One region of the Paenibacillus sp. FSL H8-0315 genome, then DNA from elsewhere that is predicted to be linked to it. Evidence: riboswitches for the same ligand, from Rfam matches in the RefSeq annotation. Region 1 holds a riboswitch; the other holds the start of a gene.

Region 1 (8,910 bases):
CCGTCTAAAGCTGCTAAGGTAAGTGTTGGCTCCATACTCGGCTTATTTAGCAGCACCTTGGTCAAAATCGTGTTGCAGGTAATTATGGTCGTCCTCTTTTTTATATGGGTCGCCCGGTTTTAATTTAACAGTGAAGAAGGGGAAAGAGTTTGTCCAAGAAAGAGTCTTTTGTTAAAGGCACGCTTATCCTTGCTGCTGCAGCTTTGGTGGCAAGGGTACTCGGGCTTGTCCAGCGGGTGCCGCTGGAGCATTTATTTAATGATGTTGGTAATGCTTCATTTACGCAGGCAAACACAGTTTATTTGATGTTATTACCGCTGGCTACAGCAGGGATTCCAAGTACATTAAGTAAAATGGTATCTGAGCGTTATGCACTGAATAGGCCAAATGAAGCTCAACAGGTGTATCGGGCGGCATTAATGTTTGGTGTTGTAGTTGGCGTAATTATGAGCGCATTGTTATACATAGGTGCTCCTTATTATGCAGAATATGCAAAAGTTCCTGAAAGTACTTTGGCGATCCGGGCCATAGCTCCGGCACTCCTACTCTTCCCTTCTATAGCAATGATGCGTGGGTACTTTCAAGGGCGGAATAATATGATGGCTGGTGGCATCTCTCAAATTGTGGAGCAGATCGCGAGGGTATCTACAGCTGTTCTTCTGGCATTTGTATTGTTACAAAAAGGGTACGACAACACTTGGATGGCTGCTGGAGCATCATTCGGTAGTGTATTTGGTAGTGTTGGTGCTTTTGGTGTAATGCTCTATTACGCTATGAAATTACGGCGTAGTGAGGGGCAAACTGCGTTATACGAAACGAATGAAGCGAAGCTTCCTCTATTTGGAATTTATAAGGATATATTTAAATTATCCATTCCTATCGTGCTATCTTCAGTTACGGTTCCAGTAGTGAACTTTATTGATACATCTTTAATTGTACCGTTACTGAGTGGACAAGTTGGTGTAGCTGATGCCACACGTGCTTTGGGTATTTTCGGGAGTCGGGCACAGAGTGTCGCCGGGATTCCGCCGGTTCTTTCTATAGCACTGAGCACTTCACTAATACCAATTATTTCAGCTGCATATGCCCGTCGGGATGAGAAACATCTAAAAGGGCAAGTGACGTTAGCGCTTCGTATCTCTATTTTAACAGGAGCACCGATTGTTCTATCACTCGTAGTTGCTGCATATTCAGTTAATGGCCTCTTATTCAGTAGTTTAGATGGCAGTGGTATCGTAGCCATGCTTACTTTAGGAACGATCTTTCAGATTACGATGATGACAACGAACTCTATTTTGTTAGGTATGGGCAAATCGCGAATTTCCATGTATTATGTGTTAGCGGGTATTATTGTAAAATTAGTGGCAAGCTTATTACTTAGTAAGGTATTTGGCATCTACGGAATCATCGGTGCAACAGCACTTTGTTTCGTGGTCATTACTTTGCTTAACTTACGTATGCTGAAATCGATTGTGTCTTTTGAAATTATGGGCAAACGTTGGGGCGGTTTCGTGATTGCGGTACTTGTGTCCGGCGGGATTGGTTATGGCTTGAATGAGGCTGGGATTCTGTTAACAGATCTGATGCCTGCACGTTTGGCGTTTCTGATCACTTGTCTTGTTGTAGGAGCCGCTGTTGTTGTTATTTATCTAGTACTGCTTATTGTGCTGGGCGTGCTGACTAAACAGGAAATCTCCAGTTATCCGCGGGCGCTGCAAAAATTATTGAATCCGCTGATGAAGTTACAGCCTGCACGTGTTCGTATGAGAGAATAGGTTTGACTTCTACACTGCATTTTGCTTCACTTAAAGAGTAGAAAATAGACAGATATTGAAGAAGGGACTGAGTAAATCATGGACAAAATTAGTTCTCCTGCTGAATTTCAGGTAGCCATTCAATCACCTCGATTAACAGTGGCCATCTTCAAGGCTGACTGGTGCTCGGATTGCAAATTTATCGATCCTTTTATCCCAGAGGTAGAGCAGTCTTATGCAGACCGCCTTACACTGGTTGAGGTAGATGTTGATGCCGTGGGCGATGTTAGTCAAGAACAAAATATTATGGGTATTCCAAGCTTCGTCGCATATTCGGATGGACGGGAATTGGTTAGATTCGTTAATAAATTACGCAAATCCCGTGAAGAGATTGAGAATTTCCTTGATAAAGCGGTCCAAGTGCATCAAAGCCTTCAAAAGTAATTCCTAAGGAACCACCGCTTTCGCTTGTTTGTGCAAAGCGGTGGTTTTTTGAAATATAAGTCTGGCTGCTTCTTCATTACTAAAAACTGCGGGTGATATTTTTGACGACAAATCAGTTGAAATGGCTTAGTTATCTTACTTGCCTTATCATGTTCCTCGCTGTACTCGGAGGAGCGGTAGTGACGAAGACTGGATCGGGCTTGGAATGCGGAAATGAATGGCCGCTCTGTCATGGAAAATTAATTCCGGCTTATACTATAGGCTCGATGATTGAATACACCCATCGCTTGTTTAGCGGTTTGGCAGGGTTATTCTCACTTGCCTCGATGTTTGCTTTTTGGCGTTATGCTCGTACGCGGCGCGATTTGCTGGGATATGCATTTATGACCTTAGTATTCGTCATCGTTCAAGGTGGTATGGGAGCGCTTGCAGTAATTAAATCCCAATCCGCTGCTGTAATGGCGTTGCATATGGGTTTTTCTTTGATCGCCTTTTCAAGCGCTATGATGTTGGCTCTTGGAACCAAGAGATGGCATGAAGCGCGCGAATATGATCATATACTGGAGGCTCAAAAGAAGCCCGTAAGTAAGGCTTTTCGCAATTTAACCTGTTTTACTGCCATCTATTCTTATATTGTCGTGTATATTGGAGCCTTTGTAAGTCATACGGATTCACAAGGCGGGTGTTCGGGTTGGCCGCTTTGTAATGGAGAATGGGTTCCGGAGCTTTCCGGAGGAGTAGGTGTTGTTTTTACACATCGGATTGCGGCTTTAATCTTATTCATGCTTACTGCGCTGCTCGGGCATTTAGCATTTTGGAAACATAAGGATTATCCAGAGCTTAGAGCGCTAGGTATAGCTGCAGCGCTGTTATGCTTGATGCAGGTATTTAGTGGGGCGGCTGTGGTTTACACCTTAGATAATGAAAGATTGTACATATTTGCCGCTTTGGCTCATATTTTGCTGATTGCCAGTTTGTTTGGTGTCTTATGTTATATGAGTGTAAGAGTCTGGCAGCTAAATCGCTCGAGTAGTGTCGTGTCTGGAAAAAATGTAACGAGCCCAATGATTCCACCGCCTTGGTAGAACATTCCCTCCGTGGATAGAGGTGCTTCACCCGCGGAATAATAAAGTGGAAATCGGTATATCGTGGAGCTGATTGGCCGATGCTTACGTCGCGAGTTTTGTACGAAGCAGTCCATGGAAGCAGACGCTGAACAAAACTTTAGGAGGACTGGGATATGCTGCGGGTATTACTTGGAGAGCCGCCTCGAAAGAACAGCGGTGTGTTGGCTGATGCGATGGAGAATATGGCCACTTTTGCAGCATTGCTGCGCAAGGAAATGAGTGCCCATGAGGATAATGACCATGAATACCGCAAGCTGGAGATTTGGACACGTGGGCTGATTTCCTCTCTGGATGAACTGGAGCAAAGTTGGTTCGCGGCCGCTTTTTACCGGAAATTAGTGATTGCGGGTTATATGGATGATATGACACCGGTGGAACAGGGCGATTATGCACGTTATGTTTATTTTTATAAAGATGGCTTTATCCGGGTTTTCTCTCTTCTGGACAAGCTTGGGACGGTACTGAATCATTTTTATGATCTCAAAACATCCAAATTAAAAACGCACTTTTCTTACTTTACAGTGCTGCGTCAGCTTCAATTATTGAATGTGCATCCTGCATTAGCGGATCAACTGGAAGAGATTAAGAACTCCTACCGCGATCCATTGGAGAATTTACGCAAGCGCAGAAATGCTGAAATTCATTATATGAATTCCGAAATGCAGGATGATTTGTGGCAGCGGCACCAAGGTCTGCATGACAAAATTCAGCTCGAGGATCTGGATAGCCATCTTGAGGATTTAAAACAATCGCTCGAAATGAACTGTAAGACATTAATCGCGGCATTCAGCTACAGCAATGAACAGCTGCGTAAGGAAATAAGCAAGGTAAAGAGCATAAAATCGTAATTGTTCAATATATTTCCTTTTGACAAAAATAGATAAACTCACTATACTTATGCTTGCATTAAAGTATGTACGATTTCAGAAAAAATATAATTTCATAACTTTATCTTATCGAGAGCGGCGGAGGGATAGGCCCGATGAAGCCCGGCAACCGATTTGTATCCAGCGCGGGAAGCGTTGTACAAATGTCATGGTGCTAATTCCTACAATGGCGCAGGTTGCGGTCGTTGGCAGATGAGAAGGCATTGTCTTAATAAACCCACAGAGCCTCTTGCGATCTGCATCGATCGTTGGAGGTTTTTTTGTATAGAATAAGTGAAGTATAAAGGGGGGGCGACGAGAGTTGATTAATCTAAAAGGGATAACAAAGGTTTATGGAAAAGGGAGTAATGCGGCAACAGCACTTTCTGGATTGAATCTGTCCATCGAGAAAGGTGAAATATTCGGAGTCATCGGCCACTCTGGAGCCGGGAAAAGTACATTGATCCGTTGCATTAATCTGTTGGAACGTCCGACAGAAGGAGAGGTCTGGGTAGACGGTGTTGAGCTAACCAGTCTTAACCAAGGTCAGCTGCAGGAACAGCGGCGCAAGATTGGAATGATTTTTCAACATTTCAATTTGCTGTCTTCGGCGACCGTATACGATAATATTGCCTTTCCACTGCGCCTTGCAGGTACATCTAGAACAGCTATTGATACAAAAGTCAAAGACCTGCTCGCTCTAGTTGGGCTTGAAGAACATAAAGATAAGTATCCTTCTCAGTTATCTGGAGGACAAAAGCAGCGGGTCGGCATCGCCCGGGCACTAGCCAGTGACCCTGATGTGCTGCTGTGTGACGAGGCCACTTCTGCGCTTGATCCCCAGACAACAGATTCCATTCTTAAGCTGCTACTCGATATTAATAAAAGATTCCATTTGACCATTGTGCTGATCACACATGAAATGCATGTAATCCAGAGCATCTGCGACCGTGTCGCGGTCATTCATGGTGGTGGGATTGTTGAGCAAGGCAAAGTTACAGAGGTATTTCTCAAGCCGCAGCATGAGGTTACACGCGATTTCATCCGCAGTGAGACACAGAATGAAGGACCTCTTCGAGTGGCGCTTGATGCTGCTGCCGGGGATAACTCTCAAGCTGTCAAAATTACTTTTTTCGGAGAAAAAACTTACGGCTCGGCACTATCCGATGTCGTGCGTGATACGGGTGTAAGCTTTGCAATCTTACATGGTACCATCTCAACGATTAAAGATGTGCCTTATGGACAGATGATTGTGCGGTTCGAAGGGCCAGCTGAGGCGATTGCTGTAACGATCTCCAGACTAATTGCTCAAGGCCTTGATGTGGAGGTGATTTCGTAATGAATTTTGCAGATCTAAATTGGCAAGAAATGATGGATGCTACGGTTGCTACTATAAAAATGATATTTTTTTCCGGATTGTTCACAATTATTCTTGGTTTACCACTCGGAATTCTATTGTATTTATGGGGGAAATCGAATAGTATAGTAATCAGAGTAACTTACTCGGTCTTATCATTACTTGTAAATATCCTACGTTCCGTACCCTTTATCATTTTGATGGTGGCTCTAATTCCTTTCAGCAAAGCCGTTGTTGGAACCTCCATTGGTGTACTCGGTACGATTCCACCTCTGGTGATTGGTGCAGCTCCGTTTTTTGCCCGTTTGGTAGAGACGTCGTTAAGAGAGGTAGACCGCGGAGTCATCGAAGCCGCACAAGGTATGGGAGCATCGACGAACCAAATCGTTATGCGTGTTCTTTTGCCAGAAGCTCGTCCAGGTCTGCTAGCTGGAGTTACGATCACACTGGTTACACTGGTCTCCTATACAGCAATGGCTGGTATGGTTGGGGGCGGCGGATTAGGTGACTTGGCGATTCGTTACGGCTACCACCGCTATGAGACGGAGATTATGATTGTTTCTATAATATTTATTGTCGTACTGGTGCAATTGCTACAAATGGCCGGTGACCGACTCGTAAAACATTACACACGGAAATAAGGTACATCCATATATATCCTTATTCAATACAAAATATAGATTAGAGGGGGATTTACAATGAAAAAAGTACTACTTACATTTTTTAGCCTGACACTGGTTGCGGTGCTTGCGGCTTGCGGTAACAACAATGCATCTAATAATGCTGGGAGCTCGGCTGCTACAACAGCACCAAACGCAGAAGCAACAAGTGAACCTACTAAAGATCCAGTGAAATTGGTGATTGGTGCCTCACCTGTTCCTCATGCTGAAATTTTGAAGGCTATTGCTCCATTGCTTGAAAAAGATGGAATTACACTTGAAATCAAAGAATTCACTGACTATATTCAACCTAACGTGCAGCTTGATGAGAAGGAGTTAGACGCTAACTTTTTCCAACACCAACCGTATCTGGATGACCAAAACAAAAATAATAAAACCGACCTGGTTTCTGTTGCATCCGTTCACGTTGAACCTTTTGGAGCTTATTCCAAAAAAATCAAATCGATCGATGAGTTGGCTGATGGTGCAAAAGTTGCCATTCCGAACGATGCTACTAACGGTGGCCGTGCACTAATCCTACTTGCAAAAAATGGTCTGATTACCTTGAAAGATGATACAAACATTGCTGCAACAAAAGCAGATATCACTGAAAACAAGAAAAATCTCGACATCATTGAGTTGGAAGCAGCTATGCTCCCACGTCAACTGGATGAGGTAGACCTTGCTTTGATCAACACGAACTTTGCACTAGACGCTGGTCTTGTGCCAACTAAAGATGCATTGTTCATCGAGGGTGTAGATTCCCCTTATGCTAACATTTTGGTAACCCGTCAAGACAATAAAGATTCCGAAGCCATCAAAAAGCTGGTTGCTGCCCTGAATTCTCCAGAAGCTAAAGCTTTCATTGAAGAAAAGTACGAAGGTGCGATCATTCCAGCGTTTTAAGGAATGAAGCTAAATTCGTCTATAGTCATAACAAGAACCCGCAGCCAAGTTGGCTTGCGGGTTTTATGTTCTAAGGTTGTGAGAGAATGTTAAATCCTCTATAATAAGAAAATCCCGATCTCCTTTACAGGAGAATCGGGAGGGTTATTGAACGGGATTTAGAATACTTGAACTACTTCTTCAACGCCTTCTACTTCTTCAAGGAGGGCGCGTTCAATCCCGGCTTTCAAGGTGATCGTGGAGCTTGGGCAGCTGCCGCAGGCACCCATAAGTTTCAACTTAACGATGCCGTCTTCCACATCGACCAGTTCTACGTCACCGCCATCGCGCTGCAGGAACGGACGAAGCTTATCCAGCACTTCTAGTACTTCATCATACATTTCGGTGCTTTGTGCATTCTCACTCATTTCTCAATCACTCCTTTCGTAAGTTCATTATAGTACAAAAAGTTAAAAAATAAAATGGTTAGGCGGAATAGGGAGATCATCATGAGACCAATTATTGAATTTTGTTCCAGCAACATGGGTCACGGAACAGACAAGCTAATGCATAAGCTGGAGGAAAATCCAGATTATGATGTCATTGAATACGGATGTCTGAACAATTGTGGAGAGTGTTATTTAATGCCTTTCGCCATGGTTGAAGGTGACATTATTGCAGCAGAAACTGTTGCAGAGCTAGAAGAGAAAATTGAGGCCAAGATCAAAGAGCTTGAGGCTTGGTTTAATATAGATCTTGACTAAATTTCTCGAGAAAAAAAGAGGGAGCACTCCATAATCTAAATTATGGAGTGCTCCCTCTTTTTGGAACCTTACTTGAACAAAATCCACCAATTTGATCGATTAGGCAACATATTGGAGAGTGCAGGGGCTACCGTGAAGGTGCCACCGGACTCAGGCGACCTTATATTGAGTGTTTTCCTACATTTGGATTGCTATCGGACCCCATAGTCACTATTCACCTGAAAAACAGCATAAATGAACCTCATTATAAGCAATAACTTCACTGGAGTCCGAAACTCTCCTTCAAAGGCTGAAAATTTGCAAATAAGGTCATCTGAGTCCGAAGGGTATACGCACCAATAACGTAAGGAAGCTACTCTCGTGTTTATCTGAGAGTAGCTTCCTTTAATACTTATGAACCAATCATAGGCTTATCCTAAAGTGCGTTTCGACATCCAGAGCACTCCGCTCTTGAGGATGCGGGGAACCCGTCCTTTGACGGAGCGTTGTCCCATAAGTCCGAATCCTGCTTTTTTTCCTAGTGACCCTAAAGTACCCTTCAGGCGAATAGGATGAAGCTTAGGAGTCTCACCGCGCCAGGTCGCTTGGATAACCTGAGCTACCTGCTCACCCTGTGCTCCAGCGGCTTGTGCGCTTGGTGCGAATGGCAGACTGGCACAGTCACCAATCACATATACCTCCGGATAATCCGGTATACGATAATACTCATCCAGCATAATCCGTCCACCGCGGTCCTTCGACACATTCAAATCTTGAACTACTTTTACAGGTTGAATCCCTGCGGTCCATACTGTCACATCTGAAAGGATTTCCTCGGTACCGTTAAAAATCGAATCCTTCTCTACATGAGATACAGAGATTCGTCCCAGCGTTTGCACCTGATGGTGATGAAACCATTCCTCTACGTACTGTGACAGCTTTGCCGGAAAGGCAGACAAAACACGTTCACCGCGATCCAGAATAGCGATGTTAAGGTCAGGACGGCTTTCCCGAAGCTCTGCGGCTAATTCAACACCGCTCAATCCTCCACCTACAATGTTTATCGTTCCGTAAG
Region 2 (8,910 bases), 3.0 Mb from region 1:
TCTTAGACAAAACATTGAGGGCGATGTCGTAGATTCGATTATGAAGTATGTTAGAACAAAAACAAAAAGAATGGATGAGCTAGATTATAAAGTCTTCCAAAGCAAAGATTATAAAATTGATGTAGACTCTCCTGGTATGGGGGATATAGGAATCGCAGTATGGCCGAAGTAGGAGAGGTGAAGGTATGAAAAAATCGATATGGCTTAGTATAGTGACAATATTCTTATTCCAATCTATAGCTTCTTCAGTTTTCTCTGAAGAGTCAGTGAATGATACTTCTAACAATCTTCCAAAAACAGCGACAGCTGTTATCGAGAAGATCAATAAAGATATGGCGGAGCTCTATAAAAAATCTAATTATTACACAATGGAGACTAATAAAGGAAAGTTAAGAGAGGATTTGTTACAAAACCAGATAAAATCTAACAATAGTAATTTTGAGATTGTCTATGGTGGAAATCATGAATGGCTTGAGCATAGCAATATGTTTGCTTTTTCCGGGTATTCGATTGATGGGGACTCGGTCTCAACTGAGGGAGCTCCATGGTATGCTGGATGGAGCGGGATTCAAATTCAGAATTTTAATATGATTAAGGAACCTTGGAAGGACTCTGGCGTAAAATCAAGCTACAAAATTAGAAAAAATGATTTTGATGCATTTGTAGGTAGGGATATTGAGTATCTAGTGAATTCCGGCGGGACTTTTGAGCAGGCTATTCTTACTGGACTAAACCTGAGCTATGCCGGTAAGAAATATGAACGGTTCATCTATAACAATCAAGACAAGGAGTATAAAGACAGGGTTGTATACACTCAGAATACTACACCGTCTAAGGGAGGGCGATGGTTAGATTATGTTCACGTCCTGCAACCGCCTACCTATCTGTCTTGGGGATCAGGGAGGATTTACATCCAAGGTTCTAACGGAAATATTACTTACTTAGGCATTCCTATCGCACCGTTTATTTTGCAGGTAAATGATTTATCCCCTCATTTCGAAACTTTGCCAACCGGCGCGGTAGCTGGACAAGAGGTAACCGTTGGAATCAGACTCAGATCCAGCTTCGCCACCCAGAAAACAACAGATTACGCTTGGAAGATCACGAGTAACGGAAAGGAAATCCCTGTAAGATACCATGGTCATGCGTCAACGTTAGCAGGTGAAATTATGCTTGCGGCTAATACGGCTGACAATATTCTTTTCGCGACATTTACAATGCCTGATGAGGACGTATACATCCAGTTTAATCTGAACAGGCTGAAGTCACCTAATGAAGTCTTTTACGGAAATAATGAGATTTACGGATGGATTAAGAAGGTCAACTCGATGCCAACAACTAAAGGCTCCTTCGATCTGGATTATAATGTGTTATCGAAAAAAGTGAAATTCGGGTTAGCCGATGGCGCTGCTATAAAGGCTGTTCTACAACCGCAATATTCTGATTTTACTTGGAGTGGGAATGCTACAGGCGCTTTGGAAGTAATCAATAATACGGATACTATCTATCGTTATTTCCGTGTGGAGAATAATCCGCTGGTTAACGATGCCGCCAGTACTATAGTTAGACAACCTGACATCATAGCTAGTCTACAGCGCCCTGATTTTGGTGATGATCCTGTTAACGGTAAGTGGTACATTAATCCGGCTCCGTATACACCTAATCAAAAGTCAGGTAATATCAGTTTCCAGGGTACTGTGAGCAGAAATTTCACTCGTAATTATCAGGTGTGCAGCACAACAAAGAACGGGGAAGGTAAAGATGTTGAATCTTGTCAAACATATACGGAGAGCGGCAGCACTTCAGCTCCGTTTACACCAGGTGAGGATGTCAAAACCATTCGGACTTATATTTATAATGGGGCCAAACAAATAGCACCTAAGCTGTACAAGAATTCAATAGACAAGAATAAAGCGGATTCTTTGATTCGAAAGCTCTTCTGGACAAGTGAGCCTTACAATTATAATGTAATCCGCTGGATGGCTCATGAAGATGAGAATAAGAACTTACAGGATTGGACGAAAGTAAAGGGGCAATTCGAGCGAATCTTCACACAACAGGCAAGCGGAGACATCGGCTGGAAGGTAGAGAATAGCATGGCTCAAGCTTATAAGAAAGCCAGAGCTACCGCTAAAAAGATGCTTAACGACAAATCTAATTATGATACCGCCGTGTTTGCGACGGATAAGCAACTTCAAGGGTATGATTATCCGATTAAATCCGGATATTATTTTAATCCTGTTGGAACGTATACCTTTACACTGGAGACAGTTACGTTTAAAGATACGGATAAAGACACGAAGGACCATAAGGATCTTGTTGAGGAACTTACGAATTCTTTCCGATATGAAACTGATCTTATGTATATCAATAATGATAAAGTTGCGGTCAATCTGCGGAATGAACCACTGAGCAAAAACGGGAATAACTTTGCAAGAAAGCCAGCAGCTTTATCCGTAGAGGATAACACCGGAGTGAATGATGCAAAGTTGCTGACGGTGGAGAACAGCTTTACTAAAGATGTGGAAGAGATCCCATATTCACAAGAAAGAGAAAGTGATAAAGGCACCCATGAATTCTGGAAGAATATATTAGAGGGTTACTCACAGTCTAGTACACTGGGAAGCTTCAACAATTTCAAATACCGTGAATATGTGGGCTTGAATCAGAATATGTACAAGATCACGGAAAAGTCTACGGTGACGATTACGATTAATAAGGACCATATTCCTGTCTATACTACAGCTGAAATGCCAGATGGGAAGTACTATGTTAAGGCTTGGCTGGCAGATGTGGAGCTCTCCAAGAGTACCAACGCGTACAAATCACTGGGCAAGCTTGTCGGCATTAAGCCGCTGGATCAAATTGAGGTTACGGTAAAAGGCTCTATGTTTGATGACTTAAATAATTAAACATCAATAGTCTCCCTTCATGCAAAAAAGCATGAAGGGAGTTTTATTATTGTGATAGCGCTTCATCCAACGTATAATAAGGGCTGTTGATTGTTTTATTTTATATTAATTTTTATTTTCAAACTGGATGGCGGATTATTGCTTAATGGAGAAGGGAGATAGTTGCTATGAAGTTATTGGGAGCGATTGAAGCAGGCGGAACGAAGTTTGTATGCGGAATTGGTTATGAGGACGGTACCATTCTGGACCGAGTTAGCTTTCCGACAACAACACCGGAAGAAACGATGGGACTCGTAATCGACTATTTTAATGGGAAGAATGTAGAAGCTTTTGGTATTGGATCGTTTGGACCGATTGATCCCGTGCTGGACAGCCCTACTTATGGTTACATAACAACGACACCAAAACCTCACTGGGGACAATATAATTTGGTAGGTACAATGGCTGAGCAATTTAACGTGCCGATCGGTTTTGATACGGATGTGAATGGTGCAGCGCTTGCGGAAAGTAAATGGGGAGCGGCTAAAGGTCTGGACAGCTGCCTTTATATTACGGTTGGGACAGGCATTGGAGCGGGAGCAGTAGTTGGAGGTCAGATGGTGCATGGATTGTCTCATCCTGAGATGGGACATATTCTAGTTCGCAGACATCCAGAGGACACGTTTGAGGGCTACTGCCCTTATCATGGCGATTGCCTTGAAGGGTTAGCCGCAGGTCCGGGGATTGGCAAACGCTGGGGACAACCAGCAGGCGAGCTGCCTGTTGACCATCCAGCTTGGGATATGGAAGCTCATTATCTTGCACATGCACTTATGAATTACGTGTTGATTCTGTCTCCCGAAAAAATCGTAATGGGCGGTGGTGTCATGAAGCAAAGCCACTTGTTCCCGCTAATTCGTACCAAGCTGCAGGAGCTGCTGAAGGGTTATGTTCAGCATCCAGCGCTAAATACCGACATCGATAATTATGTTGTGCCACCGCAGCTTGGAGATAACGCAGGACTTGCAGGTGCGATTGGACTGGCAACTTTAGCTTTGGCAAGAAACTAGTATAAAAAGATATTGACTGTTAGGAAATATATGGTATTGTAGGATCTAACAGTATAGCATTTAATGAGGGAGCACCTCTTTCACGTTTATCGTGAGAGTGGTGCTTTTTTGCGTTTTCCGAGTCTGACAGTGTGGCATTCACATCAGCGAATAAGTAGCTCAGACCGGTAGGTATAGTGCTTGCTGAAGACTAGAAAGGCAGGGATGAATATGCAAATTGTATTTATGAATCGCTTATCCAGAATATCTGGGGTGGATCAAGAGGTGTTCGCTCAGCTATGGATTGGAGAGGAAGAAGGAGTGTGGAGTCTGGGCTGGCGTGATTTTTCAGGCGGTGAGGAAACACAGGAGCATTTGTGGTACGCGGGTGGTTCATGGAATGAAATGCTTTGTGTTTACAGGCATGAGCTGGCGGTGAAGATGGGGGATGGCTATCGGCCGTTGATTGATGGCGTATTTCATGAAGAAGACGGCCTTACCGGGCGTAATCAGGAGCAGCTAAGGCTGCAATATTACAGTGAATATAATGGGAACGAAGCTATTTATGAGGAGTTATGTGCTTGGCGCCGCAGCCGAGCTTCTAGTGAACGGAAAGCCCCTTACATTCTTGCCAGCAATCGTTTGTTACGTTTGATAAGCACTTTCTTGCCGCATACACCAGAGGAGCTGCTGCAGATCCCTGGTGTAGGGGAAGGAAAGGTAGCCCAATATGGCACGGATTGGTTGGCTATAACCTCTACGGCTGCAAGGGAACACTCCTTTCCTTTGAATTGGGTACACCAAGAAATTGAGGAGGATTCTTTTGTATCCTGGCTCTATAAACAGAAAGAGGTCAAATATAAGAAACAGCTAGAAAGACTGCGATTACGGCGAATTCTGCTGCAAGGGATCGAGAATGGGTTAGGGTTAGAACAGCTTAAGGTGAACAGTGGAGTGAACCGTCGCGAACTGATTGAAGCGGTAGAGGAGCTGGAAAGAGAAGGTTATTGCGTGGAGAAACTGATCGAGGTAGAACTGAAAAATGTGCCGCAGAATGAGCAGGAGGCGATATGGAATGCCTATGCAGAGGTAGGAGATCTTTTTCTAAAGCCAGTGCTGCATAAGGTGTATGGGGAGGATTTTTCAGCAGCAGAAGGGCTGGATAGCTATTATGAACGTCTGCGGCTGATCCGCATTCATTTCCGGCGGGAGCAAGCTGCTAAAGTGGGCATGGCGACCAGTTTCTAGTAGCTTTTTATCATATCAAAAAGACGAAGGCTTCCTTACACCAAAGGGTTAAAGGGCCTTCGTCTTGCCTATTCGTCCGTTTATTTTCATAGCCATTCTTTCTTGCGGAATACATACAGCATCCCACAGCCTAACGTCAACATTAGACCTATAACGGCAAAATAACCGTATTTCGTATGCAATTCCGGCATATGATCAAAGTTCATCCCATAGATTCCGGTAATTACGGTCAAAGGCATGAATATCGTTGTAATCGCGGTAAATACTCTCATAATTTCATTGGCGCGGTTGGCGATACTGGATTGGTAGGCCTCACGTAAGTTGCCCATGAGATCGCGGTACGTCTCAAAGGTTTCGGATATTTTAACTGCATTTTCATAAATGTCGCTAAAGTATTTCTGCAGCTGATCATCAATCAGACGGAGGTCTTTTTTATTCAGGGTATTGATAACCTCTTTCTGTGGTCCCAGCATCTTCTTTAACCATAAGATCTCACTTCGCAGACCGATAATCTCACTCAGATGAGATTTCTTGGTATGCATTAGGATATCCTCTTCAAGCTTCTCAATCCGGGCTTCAATTCGGTCACCTACGGAGAAATAATTATCTACGACAAGGTCGATAAGCAGGTAAAGGAATTGGTCGGGTTCGCTAACCTCTTGTTCCCATAACATGGGCTTCAGGACGCGTAGCTCGTGAATCTTTTGTTTCGTTACAGTAATAATATAATGTCTTCCCAAGAATATATTGAGCGCCCGCAGGAAGATTTCCTCATCATCAAAGCGGATGCTGTTTACAACAATAAAGTAATGACTTTCGTATATTTCGATCTTTGGACGTTGATCCTCTTCACTAAGGCAATCCTCAACAGCGAGATCATGCAGGTTGAACAGGGGCTGAAGCAGCTCCAAATCCTCCACATCTGCATCAATCCAATAGAACCCTTCTGTTGGGGGTGTCAATGTTTCATCAATTTCATCAATAGGTGTAAAAACCCCTGCATTCACCAGCCGGATTTTCATCTGATTCCACTCCTTCTATCCCCGGGTCTTCACCAGGGACTGCTAATTAAGCACAGAGAAAAAATCAGCTTGGCCGGCGTTACAATCAATACAAGAGGCCGAATGACGATTCGAGGGCATGAAGAAGAACTGCTCCCGCCGCCGGCAAGCTGATGATTATCCTGTGTGGTTGCTCATTCTGTACACTTAATTGCGAGCTCGGGTCGCCTTCCATTCTTCTTCTCACCTCTTCTTTTCGTTCAGGTATGAAATACTTGTCTAGTATAACAACGGAGTATGCCTCTTTCAAGCAAATTTATTGTTACTTTGAGGCTACTTCAGCATTGTATGGACTTGACGAAAAGGAGGTTCATGATTTAAAGTAAATTTTAAAGAAATTTAATTGAATACAGCTAAATCTTATCAAGAGCAGGTGGAGGGACTAGCCCTATGAAACCCGGCAACCGGCGTGTGAACGCACGGTGCTAATTCTTGCGGAACTTTGCTGACGACTAAACCTCGTCCAAAAGTTTCTGGCAGATGAGAGAGGCGCATATGACTGTAGATATGACCTTTCTCGTTTTCCGAGAAAGGTCTTTTTATTGTTCAGAAAGCCGCGATGTGACAACATAACCTAAATACAGTTAAGGAGTGGAAAGACAATGCCAATTAAAATTCCCGACAGTTTACCAGCAAAAGAAATACTATCCGGTGAAAATATTTTTGTGATGGATGATAGTTTGGCTTTCCATCAGGATATCCGTCCACTAAGGATTGCTATTCTGAATCTCATGCCGACTAAAGAAACGACGGAGACTCAATTGCTGCGTTTAATAGGAAATTCACCGCTACAAGTTGACGTTACCTTGCTGCATCCACGCTCACATACTTCTAAGAATACTTCTGCTGAGCATTTGAGAAGCTTTTACAAAACTTTTGACGAGATCAGCCACCGCCGTTTGGATGGTCTTATTGTTACAGGAGCACCCGTAGAGCAAATGGAGTTTGAGGAAGTATCCTATTGGGAAGAGCTAAAAGAGATTTTTGAATGGAGCAAGGATAACGTGACCTCGACCATGCATATCTGTTGGGCGGCACAGGCAGGGTTGTATCATCATTTTGGTGTTCGTAAAGTGGCTTTGCCTGAAAAATGTTTTGGAGTATTCTCCCATACGATTAACCAAAATAACATTAAATTGCTGCGCGGCTTTGACGAGGTATTCCATGTACCGCATTCCCGTCATACCGATGTCTCCCGCGAAGATATTGAGAGCAATCCAGATCTGCAGATTCTGGCGGAATCCGAAGAAGCTGGTATGTATCTAGTAGCTACGACCGACGGCAAACAAATATTTGTGACCGGACATTCCGAATACGATCCATTATCCTTGAAATGGGAATATGATCGTGATTTGGAGAGGGGCATGGAGATGGCCTTGCCGAAACACTATTTCCCTAAAGATGATCCAGAACAAACACCTCCTGCAGTGTGGCGTGCACATGCCAACTTATTATTCTCTAATTGGCTCAATTACTATGTATATCAAGAGACACCTTACGATATCGACCCGATTGTTTATTAAGATCAGCGCTACATTACAATTTAGGAGGCATTTATCATGGACGACAAACTTAGGATTGAAAGCAGACTGGCACAAATAGGTTCACAAGAAGATCCGGCTACCGGAGCCATTAATTTCCCTATCTATAATGCTACGGCATTCCGTCACCCGAAGCTTGGGCAGAGCACAGGTTTCGATTATAGCCGTACCAAAAGTCCAACCCGTTCCGTACTAGAGAATGCGGCTGCGGAATTGGAGTCTGGTGATGCAGGTTTTGCCTGTAGTTCTGGGATGGCAGCTATTCAAACCATATTTACCCTGTTTGGGCAAGGCGATCACTTGATCGTTTCGCTGGATCTTTACGGCGGGACCTATCGTTTGTTGGAACGAATTATGTCCAAGTTTGGAATCACTGCTTCCTATGTAGATACGAATGATTTGGATGCGCTTGAGGCTTCACGTCTTCCAAATACGAAGGCGATATTTATTGAAACGCCAACGAATCCTTTGATGATGGTTACGGATATTGCAGCCGTTGCTACTTGGGCCCGTCATCATGGGCTGCTCACAATTGTAGACAATACACTGCTGACTCCATTTTTCCAGCGTCCTCTGGAATTAGGTGCGGACATTGTAGTCCATAGTGCTACCAAATATTTGGGCGGACACAATGATGTACTTGCGGGTCTTATTGTATCTAAAGGAGCTGAATTATCCGCTGAAATAGCGATTCTACATAACTCTATTGGCGCTGTGCTTGGGCCAACAGACAGTTATCAGCTGATGAGAGGCATGAAGACACTGGCCCTGCGTATGGAACGGCACGAGAGCAATGCGCTAGCAATTGCCCGCTATCTACAAGAGCATCCGGCGATTGCGGAAGTGTTCCATCCAGGCCTGCCGGATCATCCGGGATATGAAATCCAGAATCGCCAGTCCTCGGGCAATACCGGAATTTTTTCTTTCAAATTAAAAGATGCCAGATACGTAGAACCTCTGCTTCGTCATATCCGGCTTATTGCCTTCGCGGAGAGCCTCGGCGGGGTTGAATCGCTAATGACCTATCCTGCAGTACAGACGCATGCGGATATTCCTGTGGAAATTCGGAATGCGGTGGGTGTAGATGATCGATTGCTGCGCTTCTCGGTCGGTATTGAAC

The links. A riboswitch is a leader RNA that binds a small molecule or an ion and turns the genes downstream of it on or off. The one in region 1 is predicted to bind S-adenosylmethionine.
Region 2: linked by a shared signal. The riboswitch ahead of metA (homoserine O-acetyltransferase MetA) and the one ahead of MHB56_RS09645 (methionine ABC transporter ATP-binding protein) in region 1 are both predicted to bind S-adenosylmethionine.

Annotation. Positions count from the first base shown of each region.
Region 1 is NZ_JBBOTA010000001.1:2,232,299-2,241,208, reverse strand. It holds gene MHB56_RS09670 (DUF456 domain-containing protein) at 1-123, shown strand, start outside; gene MHB56_RS09665 (putative polysaccharide biosynthesis protein) at 150-1,775, shown strand; gene MHB56_RS09660 (thioredoxin family protein) at 1,854-2,198, shown strand; gene MHB56_RS09655 (COX15/CtaA family protein) at 2,300-3,283, shown strand; gene MHB56_RS09650 (Cthe_2314 family HEPN domain-containing protein) at 3,439-4,173, shown strand; SAM riboswitch class I at 4,276-4,411, shown strand; gene MHB56_RS09645 (methionine ABC transporter ATP-binding protein) at 4,514-5,530, shown strand; gene MHB56_RS09640 (methionine ABC transporter permease) at 5,560-6,189, shown strand; gene MHB56_RS09635 (MetQ/NlpA family ABC transporter substrate-binding protein) at 6,247-7,113, shown strand; gene MHB56_RS09630 (NifU family protein) at 7,272-7,520, opposite strand; gene MHB56_RS09625 (YuzB family protein) at 7,602-7,856, shown strand; gene MHB56_RS09620 (NAD(P)/FAD-dependent oxidoreductase) at 8,267-8,910, opposite strand, start outside.
Region 2 is NZ_JBBOTA010000001.1:5,245,622-5,254,531, forward strand. It holds gene MHB56_RS22715 (copper amine oxidase N-terminal domain-containing protein) at 1-172, shown strand, start outside; gene MHB56_RS22720 (hypothetical protein) at 186-2,912, shown strand; gene MHB56_RS22725 (ROK family protein) at 3,080-3,961, shown strand; gene MHB56_RS22730 (HRDC domain-containing protein) at 4,172-5,188, shown strand; gene corA (magnesium/cobalt transporter CorA) at 5,275-6,210, opposite strand; SAM riboswitch class I at 6,607-6,736, shown strand; gene metA (homoserine O-acetyltransferase MetA) at 6,852-7,772, shown strand; gene MHB56_RS22745 (PLP-dependent transferase) at 7,809-8,910, shown strand, end outside.